One region of the Luteococcus sp. genome, then DNA from elsewhere that is predicted to be linked to it. Evidence: riboswitches for the same ligand, from Rfam matches in the RefSeq annotation. Region 1 holds a riboswitch; each other region holds the start of a gene.
The links. A riboswitch is a leader RNA that binds a small molecule or an ion and turns the genes downstream of it on or off. The one in region 1 is predicted to bind thiamine pyrophosphate.

Region 2: another riboswitch for thiamine pyrophosphate. It lies ahead of thiC (phosphomethylpyrimidine synthase ThiC); the one in region 1 lies ahead of thiS (sulfur carrier protein ThiS).
Region 3: another riboswitch for thiamine pyrophosphate. It lies ahead of ACHFFZ_RS08175 (ECF transporter S component); the one in region 1 lies ahead of thiS (sulfur carrier protein ThiS).

Annotation. Positions count from the first base shown of each region.
Region 1 is NZ_JBHWOO010000181.1:1,782-11,259, reverse strand. Features, by position in the region: gene dhaK (dihydroxyacetone kinase subunit DhaK) at 1-293, opposite strand, end outside; gene ACHFFZ_RS10685 (hypothetical protein) at 578-763, shown strand; gene ACHFFZ_RS10680 (MFS transporter) at 1,252-2,571, opposite strand; gene ACHFFZ_RS10675 (AMP-binding protein) at 2,695-3,768, shown strand; gene ACHFFZ_RS10670 (1,4-dihydroxy-2-naphthoate polyprenyltransferase) at 3,770-4,648, shown strand; gene thiH (2-iminoacetate synthase ThiH) at 4,689-5,855, opposite strand; gene ACHFFZ_RS10660 (thiazole synthase) at 5,855-6,652, opposite strand; gene ACHFFZ_RS10655 (HesA/MoeB/ThiF family protein) at 6,649-7,401, opposite strand; gene thiS (sulfur carrier protein ThiS) at 7,394-7,630, opposite strand; TPP riboswitch at 7,620-7,721, opposite strand; gene ACHFFZ_RS10645 (HAD family hydrolase) at 7,877-8,818, shown strand; gene ACHFFZ_RS10640 (glycoside hydrolase family 3 protein) at 8,865-9,478, shown strand, end outside.
Region 2 is NZ_JBHWOO010000203.1:9,944-19,421, reverse strand. Features, by position in the region: gene ACHFFZ_RS11675 (siderophore-interacting protein) at 1-261, shown strand, start outside; gene ACHFFZ_RS11670 (hypothetical protein) at 470-667, opposite strand; gene ACHFFZ_RS11665 (hypothetical protein) at 765-893, opposite strand; gene thiD (bifunctional hydroxymethylpyrimidine kinase/phosphomethylpyrimidine kinase) at 1,025-1,855, opposite strand; TPP riboswitch at 1,910-2,019, shown strand; gene thiC (phosphomethylpyrimidine synthase ThiC) at 2,014-3,735, shown strand; gene ACHFFZ_RS11650 (MFS transporter) at 3,732-5,006, shown strand; gene thiM (hydroxyethylthiazole kinase) at 5,003-5,812, shown strand; gene ACHFFZ_RS11640 (thiamine phosphate synthase) at 5,809-6,462, shown strand; gene ACHFFZ_RS11635 (SIMPL domain-containing protein) at 6,645-7,295, opposite strand; gene ilvD (dihydroxy-acid dehydratase) at 7,345-9,204, shown strand.
Region 3 is NZ_JBHWOO010000136.1:12,437-21,914, reverse strand. Features, by position in the region: gene ACHFFZ_RS08220 (phosphotransferase family protein) at 1-535, opposite strand, end outside; gene ACHFFZ_RS08215 (rhomboid family intramembrane serine protease) at 659-1,369, shown strand; gene ACHFFZ_RS08210 (hypothetical protein) at 1,545-1,706, shown strand; gene ACHFFZ_RS08205 (MFS transporter) at 1,836-3,347, opposite strand; gene ACHFFZ_RS08200 (hypothetical protein) at 3,436-3,954, shown strand; gene ACHFFZ_RS08195 (hypothetical protein) at 3,924-4,493, opposite strand; gene ACHFFZ_RS08190 (cobalt ABC transporter) at 4,752-5,279, opposite strand; gene ACHFFZ_RS08185 (energy-coupling factor transporter transmembrane component T family protein) at 5,293-6,054, opposite strand; gene ACHFFZ_RS08180 (ABC transporter ATP-binding protein) at 6,051-7,580, opposite strand; gene ACHFFZ_RS08175 (ECF transporter S component) at 7,617-8,222, opposite strand; TPP riboswitch at 8,283-8,366, opposite strand; gene ACHFFZ_RS08170 (A/G-specific adenine glycosylase) at 8,393-9,253, opposite strand; gene ACHFFZ_RS08165 (hypothetical protein) at 9,356-9,478, shown strand, end outside.

The DNA.
Region 1 (9,478 bases):
GCTCCGGAGTCGACGGCCCGGGCTGCGGCCAGTACCTGGTCGGGCACTGGCGAGGTGAAGACCTCACCGACGCAGGCCGCATCCAGCATGCCGCGGCCCACATAGCCGGTGTGAAGGGGTTCGTGGCCGCTGCCGCCGCCGGAGACCAGGCCCACCTTGCCCGGCCGGGGCGCACCGGCGCGCACCACGATCCGTGCCTCGTGGTCGACGCGCCACCGCGCGGGGTGTGCACTGGCCATTCCCAGGAGCGCCTCGGCGACCACGTCGTCGGGGGAGTTGAGGAGCTTCTTCATGCCTCCATCAAAGCACCGCCGTCCGACAGCGATGCCTGCTCGGCCAGATCGCGCGCGGCGGGTGACGCTCTGATCAAGGCATCGCCACCCGGCCCAGAGCCACGCAGAGCCAATTGCCCGGCATCGGCGCTCCCGTGGAACTGTGCTCCCCCCAAAGACCTTCGCGGTGTCGTCCGCTGTCACCCACGCCGATTTGTCGACCGATGACTCATGGTTGTTGTCAGTGGCAGCATCTACGGTTCTCGCATGGCGCGATTGAACACACGCGGTGAGAAGAGTCCGACATGGGATCTGCCATCCTTGACGTCCTGACCCCCAAGAAGGCGCGCGCCGAACTGGCTGAACTCAAGCGCACTCTGGGGTGCGATCTGGAGCAGGCAAGGCTCTTGTCATGTGCCGGGCTGCTGACTGACGAGCAGGAAGCAGCCCGACGGCGGGCCGAAGAACTCACCTGGCTCCTCGAGCCGTGAGGGACGAAGGCCCACCCCTTGAGCGTGCTGCGAAGGCTTTCGCGAAGTCACTGTCGGACCTCGTGAGTGCATTTCGTGGTGAGCCCACGCCGTTCAAGGCAAGCAGCCTCGGAAACAAGTTCTCCGTGACATCGGAGGAACCGCTTCCACTGACTGTCGGTTCGCGAGAATTGCTGAGCCTCCACGTCACGTACAGGTGCATCGTCGACGCGGCAGGGCGCTAGCTCACCGTTGATGAGTCGAGCATCAAGCTGTTCGCGGGCCTGCGCGCGAGCGGTGACCCACTCTTCCGCTATGAGTACCAACGGGACATGGCTGCAGAACTACCTGCAGCGCACGTCCACATCCATGCCCATCGCGATGACCTTGTCGCCGCGGTACTGATTGCGTCGTCGCCCCGGGAACGCTGTTCGTAGCTTGCCACCGAGCTCCGAGACAGCTGCCCGCACCACTTCGACGTCACCCAGGACCACGGCTGGGCAGCCGCCTCAGCGGCGCACCTCGCCGATGTCCTGCGTGAGCAGCCGCTCGATGCGCAGCCACGGGGCGCGACGATGCCAGTCGAGCCGAACCCGGATGCGGTCGTTCACCATGATCGTGGCGGTCAGCGCGCAGAAGATGACGCCCACGAAGACCACGCCCCAGCCGATCGTCCAGCGCGGCCCGAAGGCGTCGCCCACCCAGCCGACCACCGGGGAGACCAGCGGCGCCACGCCCATGATCGACAGCCCCCACAGCGCCATGACGCGGCCGCGCATCTGCGGTGCGGTGGCGGTCTGGAGCAGCGAGTTGCCGGTCACCAGGGCGGTGATGGTGAAGAAGCCCACCGGAACCTGCAGCGCGACGAAGAGCCAGAAGCTGGGGCTCAGGGCACTGGCGAGGTTGAACACGGTGTAGCCGGCCATGCCCAGCAGCACGTGGCGCAGCCGTGGGCTGCCGCGCCGGGCCGACCACAGGGCCGCGGCGAGGGCACCGATGCCCATCGAGGAGCCGATGATGCCGTAGTCGCCGGCACCCCGGGCGAAGGCCTGGGTGGCCATCACCGCATTCGAGATGCCGTAGTTGAAGCCGAGCCCTCCCACGGCCAGCCCGACGGTGAGCAGGGCCAGCAGGTCGGGGCGGCGTCGCACATAGCGCAGCCCGGCGATGAAACCTCCGCCCTTGCCCTTGGTGGGCACGGCCGGGCGGAGCAGCTCGGTGCGCATCATCAGCAGGGCGGTGATCATCACGGCGAAGGCCACCACATTGGCGCCGATCACCCAGCCCGTGCCCACCGCCGCGATCAGGGCGCCGCCGATGCCCGGCCCCAGCAGGCGCGCGGCATTGAAGCTGGCCGAGTTCAGGCTGATGGCATTGGGCAGCTTGGAGGTCTCGACGATCTCGCTGACGAAGGCCTGCCGGGCCGGGTTGTCGAAGGCCATCGCCAACCCGTCCACCAGGGACAGGGCGAAGACGTGCCACAGCTCGACCCGGCCGGTGATGGTCAGCGTGGACAGCACCAACGCACTGGCCAGGCCCAGGCTGCAGGTGGCCAGCAGGATGTGGCGCTTGCCGAAGCGGTCGGCGACGGTGCCGGCGACGGGGCTGAGCAGCAGGCCGGGCAGGAAGACTGCCGCCGTCTGGTATCCGAGGGCGCGGGCATTGCCGTCGGTGAGCACCACCAGCACCAGCCAGGCCTGCGCGGTGCGTGCCATCCAGCCGCCGATGTTGCTCACCAGCCCACCGATGAACCACGTGCGGTAGTTCGGATTGCCGAGCGATTCGAAGGTGCGCGATGCGGGTCGGCTGGCGGGCAGGGTGCTGGACACCGGTGGCTCACTGTTCCTGGTCTGGTCTGGGACGGGTGGGGCGGGATCTTCCCGACCTCCAAGCCTAGGCCTCGTGCCCGGCCCGCGCTGTCGGGGGCGCGCGATAGCGTCGGGCAGGTGACGATGCGCCTGTGCACCCCTGAGGACCTGCCCACCCTGCTTCCCGACGCGCTGGCCGGGCGCATCGTGCTGGCGCCGGCGGCACCCAACGACCAGCACACCCTGGCGATGCTGCGCCCCGAACTGCCGGTGGCAGAACCCGACACGGCCGTCATCGTCGCCACCAGCGGCTCCTCCGGCGTCCCGAAGGGAGTCGTGCTCTCCCGGCGGGCCCTGCTGGCCTCCGCCGAGGCCTCGCAGCAGCGCCTGGGCCCGATGAGCTGGACCTGCGTGCTGCCCACCGGCTATGTCGCCGGGCTGATGGTGCTGGTCCGCGCGCACGTGGCCGGACGCACGGTGCGCTTGGCCTCCAGCGATCTGGCCGACCTCGCCCTGGCGCCCGGTGCCAATGCCATCTCGATCGTGCCCACCCAGCTCTTCCGCGCGATGGAGCGGCCCGAGGTGCTGGCCACGCTGACCCGTTTCGACGTGATCCTGCTCGGCGGGGCGGCTGTGGACGACGACCTGCTCGCCGAGGGCCGGGGCCGCGGACTGAACCTGGTCACCACCTATGGCATGAGTGAGACCTGCGGCGGCTGCGTCTGGGACGGCGAGCCGCTGCCCGGTGTCGAGGTGGGGCTGGACGAGGGACGCATCACGCTCACCGGCGAGATGGCCTTCAGCGGCTACCGGCTGCAGCCGGAACTGACCGCCTCGACCCTGCACGGGCGCACCGTGCTCACCCAGGACCGGGGTGAGTGGCTCGGCGGACGCCTGCGGGTGCTGGGCCGCCTGGACGACGTGGTGGTCAGCGGGGGAGTCAACGTCGACCTCGCGGCGGTGCAGCGCGCCGTCGACCAGGTGGAGCCAGGCTCCGGCGTGGTCCTCGCCGTGCCCGACCTCCAGTGGGGGGTGCGGATCGTGCTGGTCACCACCAGCAGCCACGGGCTCGACTGGTGGCAGCGCGAGCTGGCTGGGCACCTCGGCCGCGAGGCGCTCCCGCGTCGCCTGGAGCGTCGCGACGTGCTGCCACGCACCAGCTCTGGCAAGATCGACCGGCAGGCGCTGCTCGGCAGCCTGGATGCTCAGAAGGGTTGACGTGGCAACACTTGGTGAATGGATCGAGGGGGCGCGTCCGCGCACCCTCGTGGCGGCGCTCTCCCCGGTGCTGGCCGGATCGGCGATCGCCTGGTTCGAGCACGGCTTCCGACCCTGGCACGCCCTGCTCGCCTTCCTCGTCGCGCTGGCCCTGCAGATCGGCGTCAACTTCGCCAATGACTACTCCGACGGCATCCGCGGCACCGACGAGGACCGCGTCGGCCCGATGCGGCTGGTAGGTTCGGGTGCTGCCCGCCCCGCCCAGGTGAAGACGGCCGCCTTCACCTGTTTCGGCATCGCCGCCGTCCTGGGACTGTTGCTGGTGGCCATGACTGGCCACTGGTGGATCACCCTGGTGGGCGCCGCCTCGATCCTGGCCGCCTGGTTCTACACCGGCGGTGACCACCCCTATGGCTATGCCGGGCTGGGCGAGGTCTTCGTCTTCATCTTCTTCGGCCTTGTCGCCGTCTGCGGCACCACCTATGTGCAGCTCGACCGGGTCCCGGCCAGCAGCCTGGCCGCCTCCGTCGCCATCGGGATCGTCGCCTGCCAGATCCTGGTGGCCAACAACCTGCGCGACATCGACGGCGACCGCGAGGTGGGCAAGCGCACCCTGGCGACCCGCCTGGGACACCAGGGCACGCGCCGCTTCTTCGCCCTGCTCACCGTGCTCGCCGCCGCCCTGGTCGTCGTGACCGCGGCGCTGAGCACCTGGTGGGCGCTGCTGGGGCTGGCGATGCTGGTGCTGCTGGCGCCCGCGACCAGGGTGGTGCTCTCCGGCGCCACCGGCCGGCCGCTGATCGGCGTGCTCAAGCAGGTGGGCCTGGCCGAGCTGCTGTGCGCCGTCGGCCTCTTCGGGGGTTGCGTCATCGGCGCCTGATCCAGGCGCCAGGCTGCTGGCCCCCCGGCGCCGGGAGCGCTCAGCCTCCGGCCGGCGCCAGCCGGATGTTGTCATTGAGCACCGGCTGCAGCCCAGTGGCCCGCAACATCGAGACGACCTCGGCCAGGCTGCGCTCGTCGCTGATCTCGAACTGCTCGTCGCCGGTGGGCGCCTCCTCGACGTGGTGCCCCACACCGGGCGAGACCGAGGCGGACAGCTTGGTGGCCACCAGCCCCGCCACCGCATCGCGGAAACCGGGGCGCTCCCGGGTGGAGACGGTGATGGAGGCCTGCGGCATCGCCAGCCGGTAGGCGCACAGGATCTGCAGCAGCAGGCGTTCGTCGACCGGATCGCTGGCTGCCTCGGTGTCGGTGCCGGTGGGGCGGATCCGCGGGCAGGACAGCATGATCTCGGCATGCGGGAAGTCGCGCTGGATGCTGCGGGCATGCACCAGCGTCGCCAGGGCGTCACGTCGCGGATCGGCCAGGCCCAGCAGGGCCCCGAAGGCGACCCCGCGCATGCCGGCCAGCAGCGCCCTCTCCTGGGAGTCGAAGCGGTAGGCGAAGCTGCGTTTGCGCGCGCCCAGGTGCACCTGCTCGTAGCGGTCCAGGTCGTAGGTCTCCTGGTAGACGCAGACGTGCTCAGCCCCGGCCCGGTGGATGCGCCGGTAGTCGTCGGTGTTCATCGGCTGCACCTCGATGCCGACGGTGGCGAAGAAGTGGGAGGCGCGCTCGACGCAGTGCGCCACGTAGTCGACCGGCGAGAACTTCGGCGACTCCCCGGTGAGGATCAGCACCTCCTCGATGCCCTCCTCGGCCAGGGCGCGGAACTCCGCGTCCAGCGATTCGCCGTCCAGCCGTGCCCGCTGGATCCTGGCGGTGGCGGTGAAACCGCAGTAGGTGCAGGCATTGGCGCAGTGGTTGGCCACGTAGAGCGGGCTGAACAGGTGGACCGAGTTGCCGAAGCGCTCGCGGGTGAGCTGCCGGGCACGACGGGCCAGCGCCTCCAGGTGCCGGCCGGCGGCGGGGGAGAGCAGGACGGCGATGTCGGCCTCGTCCACCTCGCCCTTGGCGAGCACCCGGGCGACGTCCTGGTCCGTCACGGCGTCGAAAGACGCACGTTCCCGCGCCGCGAGCACCTGGCGGCGGCGGCTGCCGTCGGACTGCTCCTGCCCGCTGAAGTGGTCCAGCACTCCGGGGCGGGCCATCAGGCCTCCTTGCGGTCGGGATCGTCGTCCAGGAAGCCGGTCAGCGGGGAGGAGGCCACCGCATGGTCGGTGACGACCCGGCCCAGCCCGGCCAGGTGTGCCAGACGGCCGGCCTCGATGGCCTGCCCGAAGGCCCGGGCCATGGCCGGCACGTCCCCGGCGGTGGCGATCGCGGTGTTCGCCATCACCGCCGCACACCCCAGCTCCATGGCCAGCGCCGCCTCGGACGGCCGGCCGAGGCCCGCATCCACGATCACCGGAAGGTCCACCGCGTCGATGATGAGCTCCACGAACTCGCGGGTCACCAGCCCCCGGTTGGAGCCGATCGGCGAGCCCAGCGGCATGATCGCCGCCGCCCCCGCCTCGGCCATCTGGCGTGCCACGACGACGTCGGGGTACATATAGGGCAACGGCACGAAGTCCAGTGCGGCAAGGGCTTCCACCGCTTTCAGCGTCTCGTGGTTGTCGGGCAGCAGGTGGCGGTTGTCGGTGATGACCTCGATCTTCACCAGGTCGCCCAGGCCCATCTCACGCGCCAGCCGGGCGATCTGCACGGCCTGCTCGGCAGTGTGGGCGCCCGACGTGTTGGGCAGCACCGTGACGCCCTCGGGCAGGTGGTCCAGCACATTGGCCGACTGGGCATTGGCCCGTCGCAGCGCCAGGGTGACGATCTGGGCGCCGGCATTCTCCACCGCCGCCTTCACCAGGTCGAGGCTGTACTTGCCGGAACCCAGGATGAAGCGCGAGGTGAACTCGTGCCCTCCCAGGACCAGCGGCGTGTCCTGGACCATGCTCATGGCTGGTCTCCTTCGTCGCTCGGGTCTTCGTGTGCCCGGTCCTCGGGTGCCAGCGCGGGCAGTCGGAAGGTCTGCCACTGCGCCGTGCGGGCGTCATAGGTCTGCAGCCGGCCGCACAGCGTCTGGGGCTCGCCCAGCAGCAGCTTGATGGTCTCGGCCGCCATCACGGTGCCGATCACGCCGGGCAGGGTGGCCAGGATCCCCACCTCGGCGCCGGTGGGTGCCTGCTCGGGCAGCTCGCCGAAGATCTCCTCCAGCTGCCGGCCCGGTTCGAGCACCGTGACCTGGCCCTGCCAGGCCATCACCGCCCCATAGACCTCCGGCACCCGGGCCTCCTGGCAGGCCCGCGCCAGCACCGTGCGGGTGACGAAGTTGTCGGTGGCATCCACCACCACGTCATGGCCACGCACCAGCTCCAGGGCGCTGGCCTGGTCCAGGCGCGTGACCACCTGCACGGCCTCGACCTCGGAATTGATCGCCAGCGCGCGCTCGGCGGCCGACTCGGCCTTCGGCCGGCCCAGGTCGGCGGTGGTGTGGATCACCTGGCGCTGCAGGTTGCTCAGCGAGACCAGGTCGTCGTCGATGATCGTGAGCCGGCCCACACCGGTGGCCGCCAGGTAGGTGATCACGGGCGAGCCGAGGCCGCCGGCGCCGAGCACCATCACCCGCCCAGCCGCGATGAGCTCCTGGCCCTCCGCGCCGAAACCGTCGAGCACCAGGTGGCGTGCGTGCCGGGACTCCTCAGCCACCGTGCACCGCCGTGACGACCTCGACCCGCGCTCCCTGGGCGAGTGTGTGCTCGGCCCAGCGGATGCGCGGCACGATCTCGCCGTCCAGGGCCACGGCCAGCGCCAGCGGCCTGCCGTCGGCGGCCTGGCCCTGGGGCGTGAGCTCCCGGCCGGTGTGGTGGGTGACCAGCATCGACACCGTGGCTCCATCGGGAAGCTCGGTGGTCTGGCCGTTGACATGCAACTGCATCAGTTCTCCCTTCGGCGGTGCTAACCGCATCAGGTTCGACGGTCGGCATCGATGCCCTCTCAGCCCCGGCGGGGCTCCCGTGAATCTGTGGACCACCCTAACCCCATGTGTGCAGGAATCCAGCGGCGGGGTCCATGGCGGCAGCGCAGGTCGCCGTAGTGCGCCCGGATCGGCAACCCTTGGCAAACAGTCCCCAGTTGGCGCGCCCTGGGGAAGTCTGGAGGAAAGCAGACCCAAGGAGCGGCAATGACGCAGATCCCCCCGGCAGCCCAGGTGCTCGTCGACTTCCAGCCCACGAAGGACTTCTTCGTCGGCATCGACTCGGACGGGTGCGCGATGGATGCCATGGACATCAAGCACACCGAGTGCTTCACCCCCTGCTACATCAAGTACTTCGACCTGCAGCCCGTCTCGACCCTCGCGCGCGAGACTGCCCTGTTCGTCAACCTCGGCTCGGTCACGCGCGGGCTCAACCGCTGGCTGGCCCTGCGCCAGCTGCTCGACCTGCTGCGCGACCGCACCGAGGTCGCCGAACGCGGGGTCGTCATCCCCGAGTACCCGGAGCTCAGTGACTTCATCGACTCCGGTCATCCCCTGTCCGACAAGGGCATCGCCGCCTATGCCGCAGAGCACCCCTCGGCCACGATCGACCGCTGCATCGCCTGGGGCAATGGCGTCAACGCCACCATCAACGACATGGTGCACGGCTGCGGGCCCTTCCCCGGCGTCCGCGAGGCCATGCAGGCGATGGACGCCGCCGGCGTGGACCAGATGACCGTCTCCGCCACCCCGCTGCACGCGCTGGAGAAGGAGTGGAGCGAACACGGCCTGGCCCAGTACATGAAGGTGATCGCCGGGCAGGAGATGGGCGGCAAGGCCCAGCACGTCCAGTTCGCCGCCAAGGGCAAGTACGACGACGACAAGATCCTGCTCATCGGCGACGCCCCCGGCGACCGTGACGCCGCCGCCACGGCCGGCTGCCTCTACTACCCGATCAACCCGGGTGCCGAGAAGCAGTCCTGGCACCGCTTCGTCGCCGAGGCCCTGCCGAAGTTCCTCGACGGCAGCTATGCCGGCGACTACCAGCAGGCCCTGATCACCGAGTTCGAGACCTACCTGCCCGCCGAGGTCCCGTGGCCGACCCTGTCGGGCAACCGCACCGTCAGCAAGCCGGTCGTCCGGGCCTGACCAGCAGCCCGGACCAGCCCCAACCACCACCATCCAGGAGCCCCAGATGCCCAAGCTCGTAGACCTCACCGCCAGCCCCTACACCCTCGACGAGGGCCAGATCGCCTGGGTCGAGCAGACCATTGCCGAGATGACCGACGAGGAGAAGGTCGGCCAGCTCTTCACGACCCTCTTCTTCTTCGGCGAGGACGCCTACAGCGGCAACCAGCTGACCAACAAGCAGATCCTCGAGCAGTACCACATCGGCGGCGCCCGCTACCAGGGCGGCACCTCCGAGCAGGTGCAGCAGCTGATCAACCAGCTGCAGACCGACTCGAAGATCCCGCTGATGGTGGCCGCCAACTGCGACTCGGGCGGCAACGGCGCCTGCAATGACGGCACCTACATCGCCTCCGGCGCCCAGTGCGAGGCCAGCCGCGACCCGCAGGTCGCCCGCAATGCCGGCTACGTCTCGGGCCGCGAGGAGAGCGCCCTGGGCGTCAACACCAACTTCGACCCCTGCGTCGACATCCTGTTCAACTGGCGCAACACCATCGTCAACACCCGCGCCTACGGCACCACTGCCGACGACGTCATCACCTACACCCAGGCCTACATCGACGGCATGCGCGAGAGCGACGTCAACATCTGCATCAAGCACTTCCCCGGCGACGGCACCGA
Region 2 (9,478 bases), on a different contig from region 1:
TCCGAGGGCGCGGACCTGCGCGCCATGGGACCGTTGGTCCACATCGACTCCTACATCAAGATCCGCTTCGGCGAGCAGACCCTCACCGGCACCGTGCACCACGACCCGGAGGTCGGACGCATGGTGGTGGACTTCGTCGTCCATGGCGAGGAGGGACTCGCGGGAGCCTTGGCCGCCACTGCCCAGCCGGGCGAGGAGATCACCGTCGGCGGGCCCGGGAGAGGTTGGGCTCCATCTCGGGCTACTGGCGCAGCGGCATGACCGAGGCCGACTCGTAGGCCTCCAGACGGGGCTTCGTGGCCTGAATGGGACAGGCCCAACGGGAGGCGCTCGGCGCCCAGTGCAGGGATCTTGGTCATATTTCGGTATCGATGGAGATACCGAAATATGACCACAACGGGTGTTCGGGTGCGCAATCGCAGCCCGAACCTGTTGGGGAGGGCAGGCTGCTTGCTGCCGAGGTGCTTCGTCAGGCGGCGAGGTTGTAGTGGCGACGGACCATCCGGTCGCTGGGGTGGGCCGCGGGGAGCTCGTGGACATCGGCCGGTTCCGCGTCGTGACCGCCAGGGGCGGGGCCTCGGGTGATGGCGAGCACCACCCGGGCCAGGATCGCGATCACCACGGCCGCGATGCCGAGGACTGCTGCCATGCCGAGGATCTCTGCCATGCCCCAAGCCTCCCGCGCCGACCACCGGCGGAACATCGGCTCGTTGGCTGGACTCCGCTGGTACCACAGGAGCACCACAGGGCCCGGGGCATCATCCTCAGGTAGCAGGCCCCCGACGCAGCAGGGCCGCCCCGCCGAGCACCAGCGGTGCGAGCAGGATCGGGATGAGGGTGAAGATGCCGAGGCTGATGGCGATGAGCAGGGCGAGACCGAGGAGTGCCGACATGCTCCAAGGAATATCCCTGCGAAGGGCCGAAAAAGCCTCTGTTTCCTTGTTGTTCAGCCATTCTTTGCCCGTCTCAGGAGCTTCTTCGGTGCCTCTTGGGGTCTTCTCGGACGGGGGCTCCTGAAGCCCTGTCAGGTTCGCGGCGTCCACGGAGCCAGGTGGTTGAGCGGGCCATGGCCCTCGCCACTGCCGACCTGCAGCTGGCCGGCATCCTCCAGTGCCCGGGTGAGCCACTCACGGGCCTGCCAGACAGCCTTAGCGAGCGCCTCCGGGTCGTCGCCGGCCTGCGCCAGGCCGCAGGCCAGGGCCGAGCTCAGGGTGCATCCGGTGCCATGGGTGTTGCGGGTCACCACCCGGCGGCCGGTGAATTTCTGGACGTTCTCGGCGGTGACCAGCAGGTCGGTCAGCGGTCCCTCCCCAGGTAGGTGGCCACCCTTGACCAGGGCCGCCCGCGCCCCCATCCCGACCAGCGCGCGGCCCTGCGCCTCCATCGCGCCGAGGCCGCCAGCCTGGGCGGTGCCGGTCAGCTGCGCCGCCTCCGGCAGATTCGGCGTCACCAGCGTGGCCAGGGGAAGCAGCTCGGTGATCGCCTCCTGCACCCCCTCGGCGGCCAGGCTGTCGCCACTGGTGGACACCATCACCGGGTCGAGCACGACGGGGACACCCGCGAGCCCTTCGCGCAGGTGGCGTGCGACCACTCGCGCCACCTCGGCCGAGCCGAGCATGCCGATCTTGACCGCGTCGATGCGCACGTCGTCGAGCAGGGTGGTGAGTTGTTCGTCGACGAAGTCGGCCGGGATGGGCAGCACGCCGGTGACGCCGCGGGTGTTCTGCGCGGTCAGGGCGGTCACGACGCTGGTGGCGAAGCAGCCTGCCGCGGTGAAGGTCTTCATGTCGGCCTGGATGCCGGCGCCGCCGCTGGGGTCGGAGCCCGCCACGGTGAGCACGTTCGGGATCGTCATGGCGCACACCCTGCCACCCCGGTTGAGCTTCGCCAAGGGTGGGGTCTAGGGTTTGGGGCATCCCACGGGAGCCCTCGGCAGAGGGCTGAGATCGAGCTGGAGCCGCTCGGACCGTCCGAACCTGACCGGGTCATGCCGGCGAAGGAAGAGAGATCACCATGGCAGAGATCCATCCCCAGCACCGTGCCCACATGCTCGTCGACGGTGACGTGAGCGTTCCCGTCACGGCGATCAGCCTGGCCGACAGCCCCGACGGCAGCCCCAACGAGGACGTGTTGGTCTACCGCACCTGCGGCCCCGACTGCGACGTCACCGTCGGGCTCCCGCCGCAACGGCTCGACTGGATCTGCGAACGCGGCGACGTCGAGACCTACCAGGGTCACCCCCACAACCTGGCCGACGACGGCCGCAGCGCCCAGCGCCGCGGCGAGGCGTCGAAGGCATGGAAGGGCGAGAAGCGCGCCCCGCTGCGCAGCACCGAGGGCCGCACCGTCACCCAGATGCACTATGCCCGGCAGGGGATCGTCACCCCTGAGATGCGCTACGTCGCGCTGCGCGAGGGGGTCGACGTGCAGCTGGTGGTCGACGAGGTGGCCGCCGGCCGCGCCATCATCCCCGCCAACGTCAACCATCCCGAGAGCGAGCCGATGATCATCGGCAAGGCCTTCCTGACCAAGGTGAATGCCAACATCGGCAACTCGGCGGTCACCAGCTCCATCGAGGAGGAGGTCGACAAGCTGCGCTGGGCCACCCGCTGGGGCGCCGACACCGTGATGGACCTGTCCACCGGTGACGACATCCACACCACCCGGGAGTGGATCATCCGCAATGCGCCCGTCCCGATCGGCACCGTGCCGATCTACCAGGCGCTGGAGAAGGTCGACGGGCAGGCCCACGAGCTCACTTGGGAGATCTTCCGCGACACCATCATCGAGCAGGCCGAGCAGGGCGTCGACTACATGACCATCCACGCCGGCGTGCGGCTGCGCCACGTGCCGCTGAGCGCCAACCGGCTCACCGGCATCGTCAGCCGCGGCGGCTCGATCATGGCCGGCTGGTGCCTGGCGCACCACCAGGAGTCCTTCCTGTACGAGAACTTCGACGAGCTGTGTGAGATCTTCGCCCGCTACGACGTCGCCTTCTCCCTGGGCGACGGCCTGCGGCCCGGATCCATCGCCGACGCCAATGACGAGGCGCAGCTGGCCGAACTGCGCACCCTGGCCGAGCTCACCGAGCGCGCCTGGAGGTACGACGTGCAGGTGATGGTGGAGGGTCCGGGCCACATCCCGCTCGACCTGGTGGAGGAGAACGTGCGCCTGGAGCAGGAGTGGTGCCACGGCGCGCCCTTCTACACCCTCGGGCCGCTGGTCACCGACATTGCCCCCGGCTACGACCACATCACTTCGGCCATCGGCGCCGCCACCATCGCCATGGGCGGCACCGCGATGCTCTGCTACGTCACGCCCAAGGAGCACCTGGGCCTGCCCAACCGTGACGACGTGAAGACCGGCGTGATCACCTACAAGATCGCCGCCCACGCCGCCGACGTCGCCAAGCACCATCCCGGGGCGCAGCAGCGCGACGACGCCCTGAGCAAGGCCCGCTTCGAGTTCCGCTGGCACGACCAGTTCGCGCTCTCGCTCGACCCGGAGACCGCGATCGCCTTCCACGACGAGACGCTGCCCGCCGAACCGGCCAAGACGGCGCACTTCTGCAGCATGTGCGGGCCGAAGTTCTGCAGCATGCGCATCAGCCAGGACATCCGCGACGCCTACGGCTCCGGGGTCGCCACAGCAGACGAGGGGATGGCGCAGAAGGCGCAGGAATTCCTCGAGCTGGGCGCCAGCGTCTACCTCGACGCCGCCGAAAGGACCTCATGACCCACCGCCGCTCGGCGGTCACCGGTGGGGTGGTGGGCAACTACGTCGACCAGGTCAACATCTTCCTGCCCGCCCTCGCGCTGGCGCCGGCGATGAAGACGCTGGCCGGGCCCACCGCGGCCGCCTCCGGCACCGCGATCGTGGTGATGGCGATGCTGCTGGGCCGCCCGGTCGGTGCGATGGTCTTCGGGCGCATCGCCGACCGGGCGGGCCGCACCCACACCACGGCCCTGGCCATCGCCGGCACCGCCGCCTGCTCGCTGTTGATCGCCTGCCTGCCCACGCACCAGGTGCTCGGCGGCGGCACCTTCGCGCTGCTGGTGCTGCTGCGCTTCGTCGGCGGCATGTTCATCGCGGGGGAGTACTCGGCGGCCGTGCCGCTGGCGATGGAGTGGTCCAGCGCCCGTCACCGGGGCCTGTTCAGCGGGCTGATCATGGCGATGGCGCCCTGCGCCCAGGCCACCATCGCCTTCCTCACCGCCGCCATGCTCGCGGTGCTGGGGCCCGAGGACTATGCGGCCTGGGGCTGGCGGCTGGCCTTCGTCGCCGGCGGGCTGGCCTCCTGCGCCATGTTTGTCTTCTACCGGCGACGCGTGGCCGACGCGGTGCGCGCGGTGCAGCCGGGAGTGGACGAGTTCCGCACCCGCGGCAGCCTGCGCGAGGTGGTGATGGGGCGTTGGGCGGGAGCCTTCTGGCGGATGTTCTGCCTGATGAGCGGGCTGTGGCTGATGACCCAGATGGTGGTGCTGCTGCTCGGCCAGCGGCTGGTCACCGACGCCGGGCTGTCCGCCGGCACTGCCTCGGTGGTGATGGGCATCGCCTCGATCGGGCAGGCCGTGGTGATGGCGCTGACCGGGCACCTGTCGACGCTGATGGGGAGGCGCCGCTACTTCGTCGTGGCGACGGTGGTGGCGGCCATCGGCGGCTCGGCCGCGTGGCTGTGGATGATGGGTGCGCGGCCCGGCGTGGTGGGCCTGGCCGTCGGGGCAGTGCTGGCGCAGGTGCTCACCGTCACCGCCTACGGCCCGGTCGGTGCCTACCTGAGCGAGGGCTTCCCCGCCCATGTGCGTTCCACCGGCTACGGCACCGCCTATTCGGCCTCCATCGCGCTGCCCGCCCTCTATCCCTATTGGCTTCCGGCGCTGTCCGGTGCGGCGGGGAGGAACACCGCGGTCGTGCTGGTGATCGTGGCCGGTTCGCTGCTGGTGGCGGCCGGTGCTGCGCTGGGCCCGCGCCTGGCACCGTCCGAGATCGAGCAGGTGGAGGTGTGAGCGGCCTCGACTGCGCCGCCGTCGTGGAGCGTATGCGCCGGCGGGCGCCGCTGGTGCACTGCCTCACCGCCGCGGTCAGCATGAACCTGGTGGCCGACGCGACGCTGGCTGCAGGGGCGCGCCCGATGATGACCGAGACCCAGCAGGAGGCACCCTTCGTGGTGCGCCGGGCCGATGCCCTGCTGGCCAACCTCGGCACCCTGAGCACCGACGGCATGGCCGGGATTCCTGCCACGGTGCGGGTCGCCGTCGAACGGGGAATTCCGTGGGTGCTGGACCCGGCCGCGATCGGCCCCTCGCCCGTGCGCATCGAGCTGGCCCGCGAACTGCTGGCGGTCGGCCCCACGCTGGTGCGGGCCAATGCCTCCGAGGTGCTGGTGCTGGCCGGGGTGGGGGCCGGCGGGCGCGGCGCCGATGCCAGCGACCGCGTCGACGCGGCCCTGCCCGCCGCCCTCGACCTGGCCCGTCGCCACGGCTGCGTCGTGGCGGTCTCGGGCGAGGTCGACCTGGTCACCGACGGCACCCACGTGGTGCAGGTGGCCAACGGGCACCTGATGCTCACCCGCGTCACCGGAACCGGCTGCGCCCTCGGGGCGCTGAGCGCGGCCTGCCTCGCCGTCTCCGACGAGCCGCTGGAGGCCGCCGTCGCCGCCACCGTGTGGATGGGACTGGCTGGCCAGCAGGCAGCCGGCCGGGTGCGCGGACCGGGCAGCTTCCGCGCCGCCCTGCTCGACGAGCTCTACGCCCTCACCCCCGAGGAGATCCTCGCGGGCGCCCGAATCCAGACCGCACAGGAGATCCGATGACCCTCGACCTGCGCTTCTACCTCGTCACCTCTGGCTCCGGACGACACACCGTCGAGACCGCTGCGGCAGCCGCCCGCGCCGGGGCCGGGATCATCCAGGTGCGGTGCAAGGAGGTCACCGACCGCGAGCTGTACGGGTTGCTCGTGGAGGTCTCCGAGGCGGTGGCGGCGGCCAACCCTGCCACCCGCGTCGTCGTCGACGACCGTCCCGACATGGCCTGGGCCGCCCGCAATGCCGGCGCTCCCGTGCACGGCGTCCACCTCGGCGCCGACGACCTGCCACCCGAGCACGCCCGGGCCCTGCTCGGCCCCGAGGCGATTGTCGGCTGGACCACCGGCACCCTCGCCCTCGTGCAGGAGGCCCAGAGGTATGTCGGGATCGTCGACTACCTGGGGGCCGGACCCTTCCGTCCCACCCCCACCAAGGACTCCGGCCGCCCACCGCTGGGCGTGGCCGGCTATCCGCCGCTCGTGGGGGCCAGCGCCATCCCGATCGTCGCGATCGGCGATGTCACCCCCGACGACGTGGAAGCACTTGCCACCACTGGGATCGCCGGGGTGTGCATGGTGCGCGCCGTGATGGAGGCCGACGACCCCGCCTGCGTGGTGCGGCGCAGCCTGGACTCGTGGCAGCGGGGCGCCGGCGCCTGAGTGGGTTGCCCGCCTCGCTGTGACCAACCCCATGGCGCGACCCCACTTCGCGTTCGGCTTTGTCGTCCTCTCTCGGGTAGCGACCCGGGATGGTGCTGCTGCCCACCGACGCCAAGGACGTCGAGGACTCCCACGTGCCTGTCGTCAAGCAGTGGCTCGGCAGCCACCTGTGACCAGGACGGTCAGCGGGTCTCCAGGCGCACGTGCACCTCGGTGGCCACGACGACATCGCGCGGGCTGAGCTCCAGTCCATCGCCCGCCCCGCGACTCATCGCTCCGGCCATCGCCATCGTCTGCTGGTGATCGCCACCGAAGGGGACCAGCAGCCCCGGGTCGGCGACGTCGGTGACCTCCACCTGCTGCGCACCGGCAGTCCGCGCCATCACGCGCGCCCGGTCGACGGCATCCTGCACAGCTGCGGCCAGCACCTGCTCGCGCACCGCTGCGCCGGTCTCCTCCGACAGTTCCCTGCGCACGTCGGTCACGTCCAGTCCGGGGGTGGAACTCCACCGGGCGCAGGCCGTCGACAGCTCGGACGCGTCGACGAAGGTGGCGCTGGCCCACACTTCGGCCGAGTGGCGCAGCGGCGCGATGCTGCCGTCGTGGGTGTAGGGGCGCGACGTGCGCGAGACCGGCGCCTCCAGCCGGAAGTCGGCCAGCGGTGAGGGCTCGCGGTCGCGGAGCTCCACCAGCTGGGTGCGCAGCTGGTCGGCGAGCTGGTGGGTGGCCTGGCTGGCGGTGGCGGCGTCGTCCTCGAAGGCGACGTGCAGCTGCACCACGCCCTGTTCCGGTGCGATCTCCTGCTGGTTCCTGCCCGTGACGGTGATGATCATGGTGCGAGCGTATCCACTCGACCTTGCGCTGCTCACCTACTGTAGATCCATGCCTGCTCTTCGTTCCCGCACCACCACCCACGGCCGCAACATGGCCGGTGCCCGCGCCCTGTGGCGCGCCACCGGCATGACCAATGACGACTTCGGCAAGCCGATCGTCGCCATCGCGAACTCCTTCACCCAGTTCGTGCCCGGCCACGTCCACCTCAAGGACATGGGCCAGCTGGTCGCCGGGGCCGTCGCCGAGGCCGGGGGAGTGGGCCGCGAGTTCAACACCATCGCCGTCGACGACGGCATCGCCATGGGCCACTCGGGCATGCTCTACTCGCTGCCCAGCCGCGAAGTGATCGCCGACAGCGTCGAGTACATGGTCAACGCCCACCAGGCCGACGCGCTGGTGTGCATCTCCAACTGCGACAAGATCACCCCCGGCATGCTGCTGGCGGCGCTGCGGCTGAACATCCCCACCGTCTTCGTCTCCGGCGGGCCAATGGAGGCCGGCCGGATCCTGGGTGAGCGGGTGGTCCCCGGCGCTCCCGACGAGGCCGGCACCGAACGCCTCGACCTGATCGACGCGATGATCAAGGCGGTGGACAACAACGTATCCGACGCCCAGATTGACGCCATCGAGCAGAACGCCTGCCCCACCTGCGGCTCCTGCTCGGGCATGTTCACCGCCAACTCGATGAACTGCCTCACCGAGGCGCTGGGACTGTCGCTTCCCGGCAACGGCTCCACGCTGGCCACCCATGCCGCCCGCAAGGATCTCTTCCTGGAGGCTGGCCGCCTGGTCGTCGACCTGTGCAGGCAGTACTACGAGGGCGACGACGACTCGGTGCTGCCCCGCTCGATCGCCACCAAGCGCGCCTTCGAGAACGCCATGCGTCTCGACATCGCCATGGGCGGCTCGACGAACACGATCCTGCACCTGCTGGCCGCCGCGCAGGAGGCCGGCGTCGATTTCGACCAGGACGACATCGACGCCCTGAGCCGCACGACTCCGTGCCTGTGCAAGGTGGCGCCCAACACGACCAACTACTACATGGAGGACGTGCACCGCGCCGGCGGCATCCCCGCCATCCTCGGCGAGATGCGCCGTGGCGGACTGTTCAACGAGGACGTCCGGGCCGTGCACTCCGCCAGCCCCGAGCAGTGGCTGGGTGCCTGGGACATCCGCTCCGAGCAGGCCAGCGAGGAGGCCGTCGAGCGCTTCCATGCCGCCCCGGGCGGGGTGCGCACCACCGAGGCCTTCAGCACCTCCAACCGGTGGGAGTCGCTGGACGTCGACGCCGAGCAGGGCTGCATCCGCAGCGTGGAGCACGCCTACACCGCCGAGGGCGGCCTGGCCGTGCTCAAGGGCAACCTCGCCCCTGACGGCTGCATCGTCAAGACTGCCGGCGTTCCCGAGCACCAGTGGCAGTTCAGCGGCCCCGCGAAGGTCGCCGAGAGCCAGGACCAGGCGGTCGACATGATCCTTGGCGGCAGGATCGTCGAGGGTGATGTGGTGGTGGTGCGCTATGAGGGCCCCAAGGGCGGGCCTGGCATGCAGGAGATGCTGTACCCGACCAGCTACCTCAAGGGTGTGGGCCTGGGTCCGAAGTGCGCCCTGATCACCGACGGCCGCTTCTCCGGCGGCTCGTCGGGGCTGAGCGTCGGGCACGTCTCGCCCGAGGCCGCCAGCGGCGGTGCGATCGGGCTGGTGCGTGATGGGGACATCATCACCTTCGACATCCCGGGCCGCAGCGTCCACGTCGAGGTCTCCGACGACGAACTTGCCCGCCGCCGCGCCGAGCAGGACGAGCGGGGCTGGCAGCCGGTCGATCGTGACCGTCAGGTCTCGCAGGCGCTCAAGATCTTCGCCCGCTTCGCGCAGTCGGCCGACAAGGGTGCCGCCCGCAAGGTCGAGTGAGGCAGGTCTGGTCAACGGGTGAGGGGCCCTGCGTCGATGACGCAGGGCCCCTCGCGTGCGGGCCAGGGAGTGGTGACGAATCCGGCCCGAGCATCCCGCTCCACTGTCCGACCGACATGTACGTCACCCTGCCGGTGCCCATCATCGTGGGCCGGGAGTGGATTCACCCCCGCAGACGTCCTTCCTTTGTAGGTGCTGGGGCCCCTCGCGTGCAAGGTGAGGGCCCCGCGGTGGCGGGTGATTTCGCCCGTCCACCTGCCGGTCCACACCCCGC
Region 3 (9,478 bases), on a different contig from region 1:
GCTGGGCGTCGGCCAGCAGGTCCTCCACGATGCTGGTGAAGGCGTCCTGCCAGGAGCCCTGGGGGCTGGCACCGGCCCGGCCGAAGCCGTCGCCGGAGATCTGGTGCAGGGCGGCGAAGGTCTCGGCCAGGCGGGGATCGCCGGCGCCGAGACCGGCGGGGTGGCCCTCGACGTGGGACATGGCGAACCATTCGGCGTCGACCAGTTCGTGGGAGTCGTCGTGGTGGTGCATCTGGGGCGCGGTGATGCCGGTGTGCTCGGCGACCATGTGGAGTGCCTCGACCTCGGCGCCCAGCTGGTCGGTCTCGTGGCCCATCGACGGCAGGTGGGGTGGCGGTGCGATCTTGAGCACCACCTGGCGTCCGTCGTGCAGGGCGGTGCGCAGGACGAGGTTGCGCGAGGTGGTCGACAGGGCGTGCACGACGGGCTCCTCGCGCGGCGCCCGGGGGCCGTAGGCGTGCTCGAGCATGCGGCGCAGGGTGCGTGCGTCGAGGGGTCGGGCGGCCCAGGCGGCGCCCGGGTCGAGCTCGTCCATGGTCCTCCTCGGGTGCCGTGGCCGGGTGCGGCCGGTGCGTCCAGCCTAGCCCGCCGGTGGTGGTGGCCCGGGGTGTGCGCGGCCCACAGCATTCTCTTGGCCGCTGCTGCCTACAGTTCTGGGGTGACTGAACAGTGGCCGACAGCCGATTCCCAGCCTGTACGACGCCAGCGTCCCCAGCTCGAGGTGGTCACCTATTCCATCATCGCGGTGTGCATCGCGGTCTGGTTGGCGCAGCGGAGTGTCCCGGGTTTCACCGAGCTCGTGGCGCTGAGTCCTGCGCTGGGCGAGGTGGAGCCGTGGCGCTTCGTCACCTCGGCCTTTGCCCACTCCGAGTGGATCACGCACATCCTGTTCAACATGTTCGCCCTGTGGTCGGTGGGCCGGTGGATGGAGCTGGCACTGGGCCCCGCCCGGTTCGCGGCGCTCTACCTGGTCAGCGCGCTGGGCGGTGGCGTTGGTTTCGTGTTGCTGGCCTTGCCGCCTACGGCCCAGAACCCCGCGGGGGTGGGTTGGTACAACGGCGTGGTGGGCGCCTCGGGCGCGGTCTTCGGGCTCTTCGGGGCGCTGTTGGTGATGTACCGCCATGTCGGGGCCTCGTCGCGCTCGATGTGGGGCGTGCTGCTGGTCAATGCGGTGATCTCGTTCACCATCCCGGGGATCGCCTGGCAGGCACACCTGGGCGGCTTCATCACGGGCCTGGTGACCGCGCAGCTGATGACCATGGCGGTGCAGCGCACTTGGAAGGGACTGCCGAATCGCACCTGGCAGTGGACCGGGGCGGTCGTCGTCGTGCTGGTGCTCGCGCTGGTGGTGCGCTATGTGACCGTCTGATCCAGACGTGCTTGGGGTTGCGGCGTCTTCGGGGCGAGGATCTGAAACTGGTGCGAGCCGGGACTACCTGACGCGATCCTGAACGAATGTCCCACAATAGTTATGACGGGCGTGCGAGATGGCAGGCTTCGGGGTGTCGGAAGGTCCGATGTCCCCCACACGGAAGCAGTCCCCCATGATCACCCTGCTCATCGTCCTGGCCACCCTCTGGATCACCGCCCTGGTCGTCATCACCCTTGCCGGCAACTCCACCAGCGCCATGGCCGACCGGGCCCTGTCCTCCGACGAAACCATCGTCGTCAGCCCTTCGCGCGAGCACTCCAGTCTGGCGGCCTGAACAGCCCAACACCGCCGCGCACCGGACCGCCGCGCACCGGCGCGGCACCCGCAATTCCAGCGGGGGCAGCACGATGGCGGGGTGACCCGTTCCACGTCTCCGCTCCCATCGGGACGCGCAATCCAGCGCTCAGCGCGCCACGGCACCCGCGGGCCAGTGGATGCCATTGCCGTTGAGCTGACGGTCGCGCACCGCCAGGCCCGCCGCGGCCAGCAGCACCACCACGATCACCGCATAGGCGGCCATGCATCCCTTGGCGGCGCCATGGGAGGCGGTCACGCCGAAGTAGACGGCCGTGATCATGGCATTGCCGATCGCGGTCGCGGTGCGCTCGGCCGCCGACTTCACGCCGCCTGCCGTCCCGCCCGAGTGCACCGGGACGTCCTGCAGGCTCAAGGTCTGGTTGGCCGAGCCGACTGCACCCACGCCCAGGCCCGACAGGCCCAGTGTCAGCAGGAGCCACCAGAAGCTCACCTGCCAGGTGTCCACCGCCCACACCACGACGAGGCTGCCCAGCACGCCCAGCGTGCACAACAGCAGGCCACCGATGATGATCGGGCGCCCCATGCGCAATGCGTGACGCCCCGACCACATCGCCGACCAGGCCGAGGCCGCGGCATTGGGCAGGCCGATCAGGCCAGCGGCGAAGGCCGAGGCGTGCAACCCGTTCTGCAGGTACATGGCCACCGTGACGAAGATCGAGGTGGCGCCCAGGAACTGCACCGCCGAGGTGGCGGTGCCCATGGTGAAACTCGAGTGCCGAAAGAGCGCCAGGTCCACCATCGGGTCTCCGCCGCGCGCCTTGTGCCAGGTCTCCCAGCGCACCCACACCCACAACAGGCCCAGCGCTGCCGGCACCAGCGCCCAGACCAGCCCGCCGGACTTCAGCGTGAAGGGCAGCATCACGCCAAGGATCGCCAGAGTCAGCAGCAGGGCACCCACGGGGTCCAGGTCGACGTGCGAGCGCGCTCCCTGCCGGCGCGCGCCGCCGTCGGCCGTCACCCGGCGTGCGGCGTGATGGGCACGTTCGGTCTCGAAGGGCAGCCAGCGCAGGGCCAGCAGGATCCCGGCCAGGCCCATCGGGACCATCAGCAGGAAGGACCAGCGCCAGCCGTCCTCGGCCCCGATGGTGCGGATGATGCTGCCGGCGAAGACCGGGCCGATGGCCACCGAGACCGAGACCACCATGCCGAGCAGGCTGAATGCCCGGGCCCGGCCCTGACCGCTGAAGTACTGCTGGATCATGCCCATCGTCTGCGGGTTGAACAGCCCCGCACCCAGGCCCTGCAGCAGCCGCGCCCCGTTCAGCATGAAGGAGTCCGTCGCCAGGCCACAGCCCAGCGATGCCAGCGTGAACAGTGCCAGTCCGGCGATGTGCAGGCTTCCCCGGCCGAAGACGTCACCCAGGCGCCCGGCCGGCACCAGGGCCACGCCGAAACTCAGGGCATAGCCCGACAGCACCCACTGCAGGTGGGAGGAGGAGGCTTCGAGGCCCACGCCGATGCTGGACAGGGCGACATTGATGGAGCTGATCTGGATCAGGCTCATCGCCACCGGCACCAGCAGCACCGCCAGGATCTTGTAGCGGTGGAAGGTGCGATCGGTGTGCTCGACGGTGATCACGTTGCGGTCTGGGGTCACCAGCACGTTCTACGAGATTGCCGCCCGCCGGGCAAGCCGATGCCACTGGTTGTCCCCGCGGGGGTGACTGCTCGCTAGTCTGGTCGTCATGCTGTTGGTCGCCTGGGGAGCCCTGGTGCTGGCCGCCGATCCGGTGCTCAATGGTTTCGACCTGTTGCCCGATGCCATCGGCTGGGGCCTGGTCACCGCGGGGCTCGTCGAGTCCCGGATGCCGGACGGCCCGCGCGTGCTCCTGCTGGCTGTCGCCGGGCTGGCCTGCTCCCTGCTCGACTTCGCCGTCTTCTTCAGCGAGAGCGCGCCACCATGGCTCGGCCCCGCGCTGCACGCGGCGGCAGGCCTGGCGTGGATGGCAGTCCTGTGGCTGCTGCTCGCACGCCTGGCCGACGGGCTGCACGCACAGCAGTCGTCGCGGGCCCATGGGGTGCGACGGCTGCTGGTGGTGCTGGAGGTCTTGCTGGCCCTGCAGGTGCTGTGGGGCCTGGCGCAGGCCCTGCCGGGAGTGGTCCAGTGGCCCGCCGTGGGCGTGCTGCTCGCCATGGCGGTCCTGCTGGCCCACCTGCCGCTGGTCAGGCTGGCTCAGCGGGCGGCTGCGATGGCGGCCTCGTAGTCCTTGAGGAAGGACTTGCACTGACTCCGGGGCACCAGCTTCATGCCCTTGTGGTTCGGGCTGCCATAGGTGCAGTTGACCACGCTCTCGGCCAGGCGCTCGCGGGGCGACTGCTTCCAACGGGCCAGGGAGCCGTTGTGGTAGTAGGAGTCCTTGACGGCGAAGTAGTTGCCCTTGGCATCGCCCAGGCCGACGTAGCCGTAGAGCTTGGCACGCCTGGCGGGGGTGGTGCGGTACTCGACGTGGTGGGTCAACTCGTGCAGCGTCGCCTTGCCCACCTGCTGGTTGGAGGTGCGCCTGGCGCTGTAGTTGACCACGATGGTCTTGCTGGCCAGTTTGGCGACGCCCGAGGTGCCGTAGGCCAGGCTCTGGGAGCAGACACGCCTGGTGGGCATCGTGGAGAAGTTGTAGCCGGCGACGGTGCGGGCCTGCACGATGGCGCACTTGGAGCTGGCGGCCGCTGCCTGCGTGGGGGCGGCGATGGCCAGGCCGGCGGTCAGCGAGAGGGCGGCGAGGGCGCGGAGGGCGGTGCTGCTCATGGTGGGGGATTCCTTGCGACGGGGGCCTTGGCAAATCCCCCGAGTCGCAGCTCCCCAGCTGCGGCCGCCACGAGGGCGACTCGGATGAGGTTAACCTTTCGTGGGCGTGTGCCCCGGCCGCCCCGCCAGCTACGATGCGGCATCGCAGTCCGGGGGGTGCCGGGACGGGCCCCACCGAACCTGGTGTGACAAGGCCCTGTGGAGATCCAGTGGCTTAACCGATTCAGTCGGCGGCGCTGGCCGGTCTTCAGAACCCCTTCAGCGCCAATCCAGCTGCCCACGGGTGTCCCGGCCAGGTGCGACGACCAGGTCGGCCAGCTGCTGGGGGCTGTGTCGTTGCCAGTGCAGCTCCTCCTGCTCGGCCCAGGTCTGCCACCACGGCGCATAGCCCTCACCATCGCGGTCCAGGGCCCGCCGGCGCCTGGTGGGCTCGTCCAGCTCCACCCACAGGGCCAGGTCTGCCAGCTCCCGCGAGGCAGGAGTGAGCGCTCCGCAGCCCTCCACGACCATCGGGCGGGCGGGGTCCAGCGCCACCCACTCCCCAGGCGCCTGGCGTTGCCAGTCCCATCGGCGGTAGCCCGGGTCCCGGGGGCGCAGGATCGTCTCGTGGACGGCGCGCGAGCCCGCCGCCAGGCCATGCCAGCCCGGGTAAGCGTCGTCGAGGCTCACCAGCTGCACTTGCTCGCCGCACAGCTCGCCCCAGGCCGCGCAGAGCCGACGGGCCAGCGTCGTCTTGCCCGAGCCAGAGCCACCGTCCACCAGGATCCGGCGCAGCGTGGCGGTCATGATGAGGGGGCGGTCATGAGAAGACCGTGCGCAGCGTTCCCATGTGGATCGCAGCCGCGACGGCGATGCCACCCACCAGCACCGCCAGCAGCAGGGCGACCGCATCCGGCCAGCCCACCCGCGAGGGCCTCGCCCAGGTGCGCTCCACAGCGCCGCCGAAGCCCTTGGCCTCCATCGCCGTCGCCAGCCGGCCCCCGCGGCGCAGGGCCAGCACCAACAGCGAGAAGCTCATCAGCACCCAGCGCCGCAGCCGCCCCGCATCGCCCAGACCGCGGGCCCGGCGGGCCTGGCCCAGCTGGCGCCAGTCCTCCTGGAAGAGCCCGAGCATCCGGAAGCCCGCCAGGCTGCCCAGCACGAAGCGCGAGGGCAGCCGCAGCACCTGGGCCAGCCCGTCGGCCATCCGGGTGGCGTCGATGCCCTGCAGGAGCACGATGGCGGGCATCGCCAGCGCGAAGACCCGAAGCGTCAGGGCCAGGGCCAGCATGGCCGAGCCGTCACTGACCTCCACCGGCCCCCACTGCCACCAGGTGCGGCCCGAGGGAGCGCCGTAGAGCAGCATGCTCACCGCCCCGAAGGGCGCCACCACCAACAGCGGCAGCACCCGGCGCAGCAGGGTGCCCAGACCCACGCCAGCGGCCAGGAAGACCAGCACCTCGAACACCAGCGCCACCGAGGCACTCACCCAGTCGACGGTCAGGGCCAGCGGAAGGCTCAGCACGATCCCCGAGAGCACGCGGATGGCCGGGTTCACACGATCGAGTTGGGTGCGCCTCATCGGTCGGCCTCTGTCCCGATCGGCTCCAGGTGCAGGTGGTCCTGGCCCAGGGCGTCGACGAAGTCCCCGTCGTGGGTGATCGAGACCACGCTGCGGCCCTCGTCGACCATCTGGCGCACCAGCGAGACCATGTCGAGCCACGTGTTGCGGTCCTGGCCGAAGGTCGGCTCGTCGAGGAAGATCAGCTCGGGTCCGGTGGCCAGCACCGTCCCGACGCTCAGGCGTCGCTTCTCGCCGCCCGAGAGGGTGAACGGATTGGCCGTGGCAATCCGCTGCAGGTGCAGCATCTCCAGCAGGCGCTCCACCTGCTCGTCGATCCGTGCGGGCGTCCAGGACTGGTCCACCCGGGCCAGGGCGACCAGTCCGGCGGCCAGCTCCTCGCGCACGCTGGCAGCGACGAACTGGTGCTCGGGCTGCTGGAAGACGGTGCCGATCCTGGTCACCAGGTCGCGGGAGGCCCAGTTGGCCGGGTCGGCCGGGTCGAGCTGGCGTCGTCGCAGCCGGCCCCGGGTGATGGTCGGGGAGGGCCACAGCTGCTGGACGGCCACCACCCGTCCGCCGAGTTTGGGCAGCAGCCCGGCCAGGGTGAGGGCCAGGGTCGACTTCCCGGCACCATTGGCGCCGGTCACCACGGTGGAGCGGCCGCGCGCGATCGCCAGGTCCAGATCCTGCTGCACCACGTGCTGGGGGGTGTGGCCGATGGACAGCTGCTCGGTGTGCAGGACCGGCTCGCGGCCGGTGGCAGACGGGGCCCCCTCGGTGCGCGCCGGGGTCCCGCCCAGGCCTGGTGGCAGTGCCGCGCCTGGCACCCACACCCCGGCGGCGAGCAGGGCATCGCGCTGTTCGGTGAAGACCCTCGCCGGAGGCCCGTCGGCCAGGACGCCCCCACCGGGGGCGAGCACCAGCACCCGGTCCACCAGCTCGGCCCACAGCTCCACGCGGTGCTCCACCACCACCAGGGTGGTCCCGCGCTCCCGGCACAGCCCGGCGACCACGTCGCGCACCTCCCGCGCCCCCTCGGGATCGAGGTTGGCGGTCGGTTCGTCAAGCAGCAGGGTGTTCGCCTGCATCGCCAGCGCGCCGGCGATCACCAGCCGCTGCTTCTGGCCTCCCGAGAGGGCCGAGGTGGGGCGGTCGAGCTGCACGTCCAGGCCGACCGCGTCCAGGCAGGCGCGCACCCTGGGCCAGATCTGGTCGCGCGGCAGACCCATGTTCTCGCAGCCGAAGGCTACGTCGTCACCCACCCGCGCCAGCACCACCTGCGTGTCGGGGTCCTGCATCACCAGGCCCACCTGGCCGCGCCCTCGGGTGGGGTGGCGGCCGTCGACGAGCAGCCGGCCGGACTCCTCACCCTCCTCGGCGCCGCCGAGCACGCCCGCCATGGCATGCACCAGGGTGGACTTGCCCGCGCCGGAGGCGCCGAGCAGAAGCACCTTCTCACCGTCCTCGATGGTGAAGCTGGCGCCGTGCACCGCCCAGCCGGTGCGCCCGGCGTGGCGCCAGCCCCAGTCCTCGGCGACGATCATGGCGCGGTTGGGTTCATGAGGTGGCTGGTGCCGCGCTCAGCGGGACTCGCGCCCGGAGGCGAAGCGGTCCAGCGCACCGGCGCCGGCCAGGGCACGGGTGAGCAGCCAACCCAGCAGCCCGGCCAGGACCGCTCCCGAGATGAGCAGGCAGACCAGGTAGGTGCCGTTGAAGGCCAGCGACTTGGCATGGTTGCCCAGGATGAACTCGTTGACCCAGGCCGCGGCACCGGCACCGGCGCCGGCCAGCATGGCCACGCCCAGGTTCCAGCGACGGTAGGCGGCCAGGGCGAAGACGACCTCGGCCCCGAGTCCCTGCGCGAAGCCCGAGGCGACGGTCTCCCATCCCCAGATGGTGCCCAGTGCCATCGAGACGATCGCGGCCAGCAGCTCGACGAACAGGGCGGCGCCGGGCTTGCGGATCACCAGCGCCCCGAGCGGGCCGCCCAGCAGCCAGACTCCGGCGAGCAGGCCGCCTAGGCCGGGGGTCAGCGCGTCGACCGACTCGAAGGCCGCATAGCCGGGGCCGTTGTAGGCGAAGAAGACCAGGCCGATCGCCACGCCCAGCACGGCGGCCACGACGATGTCGACCACGCGCCAGCCCTTGGTCGACGCGGGGCGGGTGAGGTCTTCGGTGGTGTCCATGGTGTGCCTTCATCGTCGGGGGCACGGGTGACAGCCGGATCTCGACTGCCTGCAAGAGGCCTCCCTGCGCCGGCATGACCCGGGTCAGGTTCGACGGTCGAGGGCGCGTGCCCTCCTCTCAGCCCGACGCTTCGGACTCCCGTGTGCGCCGCCCAAGCTACCAGCTGTCCTCACAGGCGCAGAAGTCCCGCGTCGCGGCGCACCAGCTCGTCGTCCAGCAGCCCGGACAGGCAGCGTTCGGCCTGGCTGCGGTCGGTCCACGCCTCCAGCGCCAGCTCGACGGGCACGCCGTCGGGGCTGTGCCGCACCAGGTCGAGGATCACGCCTCGGCACTGGCGGTCAGTGCCGTGCCAGGCCTGTGGCTTGCGGGGCGGTCCTTCATGGGCGGGGTACCCGGCGGCCCGCCAGGCGCAGAGCTCCGAGACCGGGCAGTCCTCGCACCGGGGGCTGCGCGCGGTGCAGACCAGCGCCCCCAGCTCCATCGAGGAGGCCGCCCAGAGGGCTGCAGTGGCCTCGTCCTCGGGCAGCCAGGCCTCGGCCTCGCGCCACTCCGCCACGGTGGGTGAGGCCGAGGGGAACTGCTGGCCGCCCTCGACGCGCGCCAGCAGGCGGCGGATGTTGGTGTCCAGGACGACGGCCCGCCCGCCATGGGCAAAGGACAGGATCGCGGCGGCGGTGTACTGCCCGACCCCGGGCAGGGCCCGCAATTCCTCCAGGGTGGTGGGCACCTGGCCCTGGTGTTCCTGGGCGATGGCGACGGCGGCGCGGTGCAGGCGCTGGGCGCGTCGCGGATATCCCAGCCGGCCCCAGGCCGCGACGGCCGCGCCCGGCTCCTCGGCGGCGAGGTCGTCGGGGGTGGGCCAGCGCTCCATCCACTCCTGCCAGGGGCCGAGCACCCGGGCCACGGGCGTCTGCTGGAGCATGAACTCGCTCACCATCACGCCCCATGGGGTGCTGCGGCGCCACGGGAGGTCACGCCGGTTCTGTTCGAACCACTGGTTGACCAGCCACACCACCCGCTGCCTGTCCATCGCGCCAGCCTAGTGGTCCCGCACGGGCTCGTTCGCCACGCGCAGGCCCGCCTCTTGGCAGGGCTGCTGGCCGTGGTCGCGGTTCGCTCCTACGATCAGCACATGAACTCGCTGATGCAGCCCTCCGACCCGGAGTCCAGGAACACCTACTGGCTGCGTCGCGGCATCGTCGCGCTCGCCGCCCTGGTCTCGGTCGCCCTGGTGTGGTGGGTGCTGTCGGGCCTG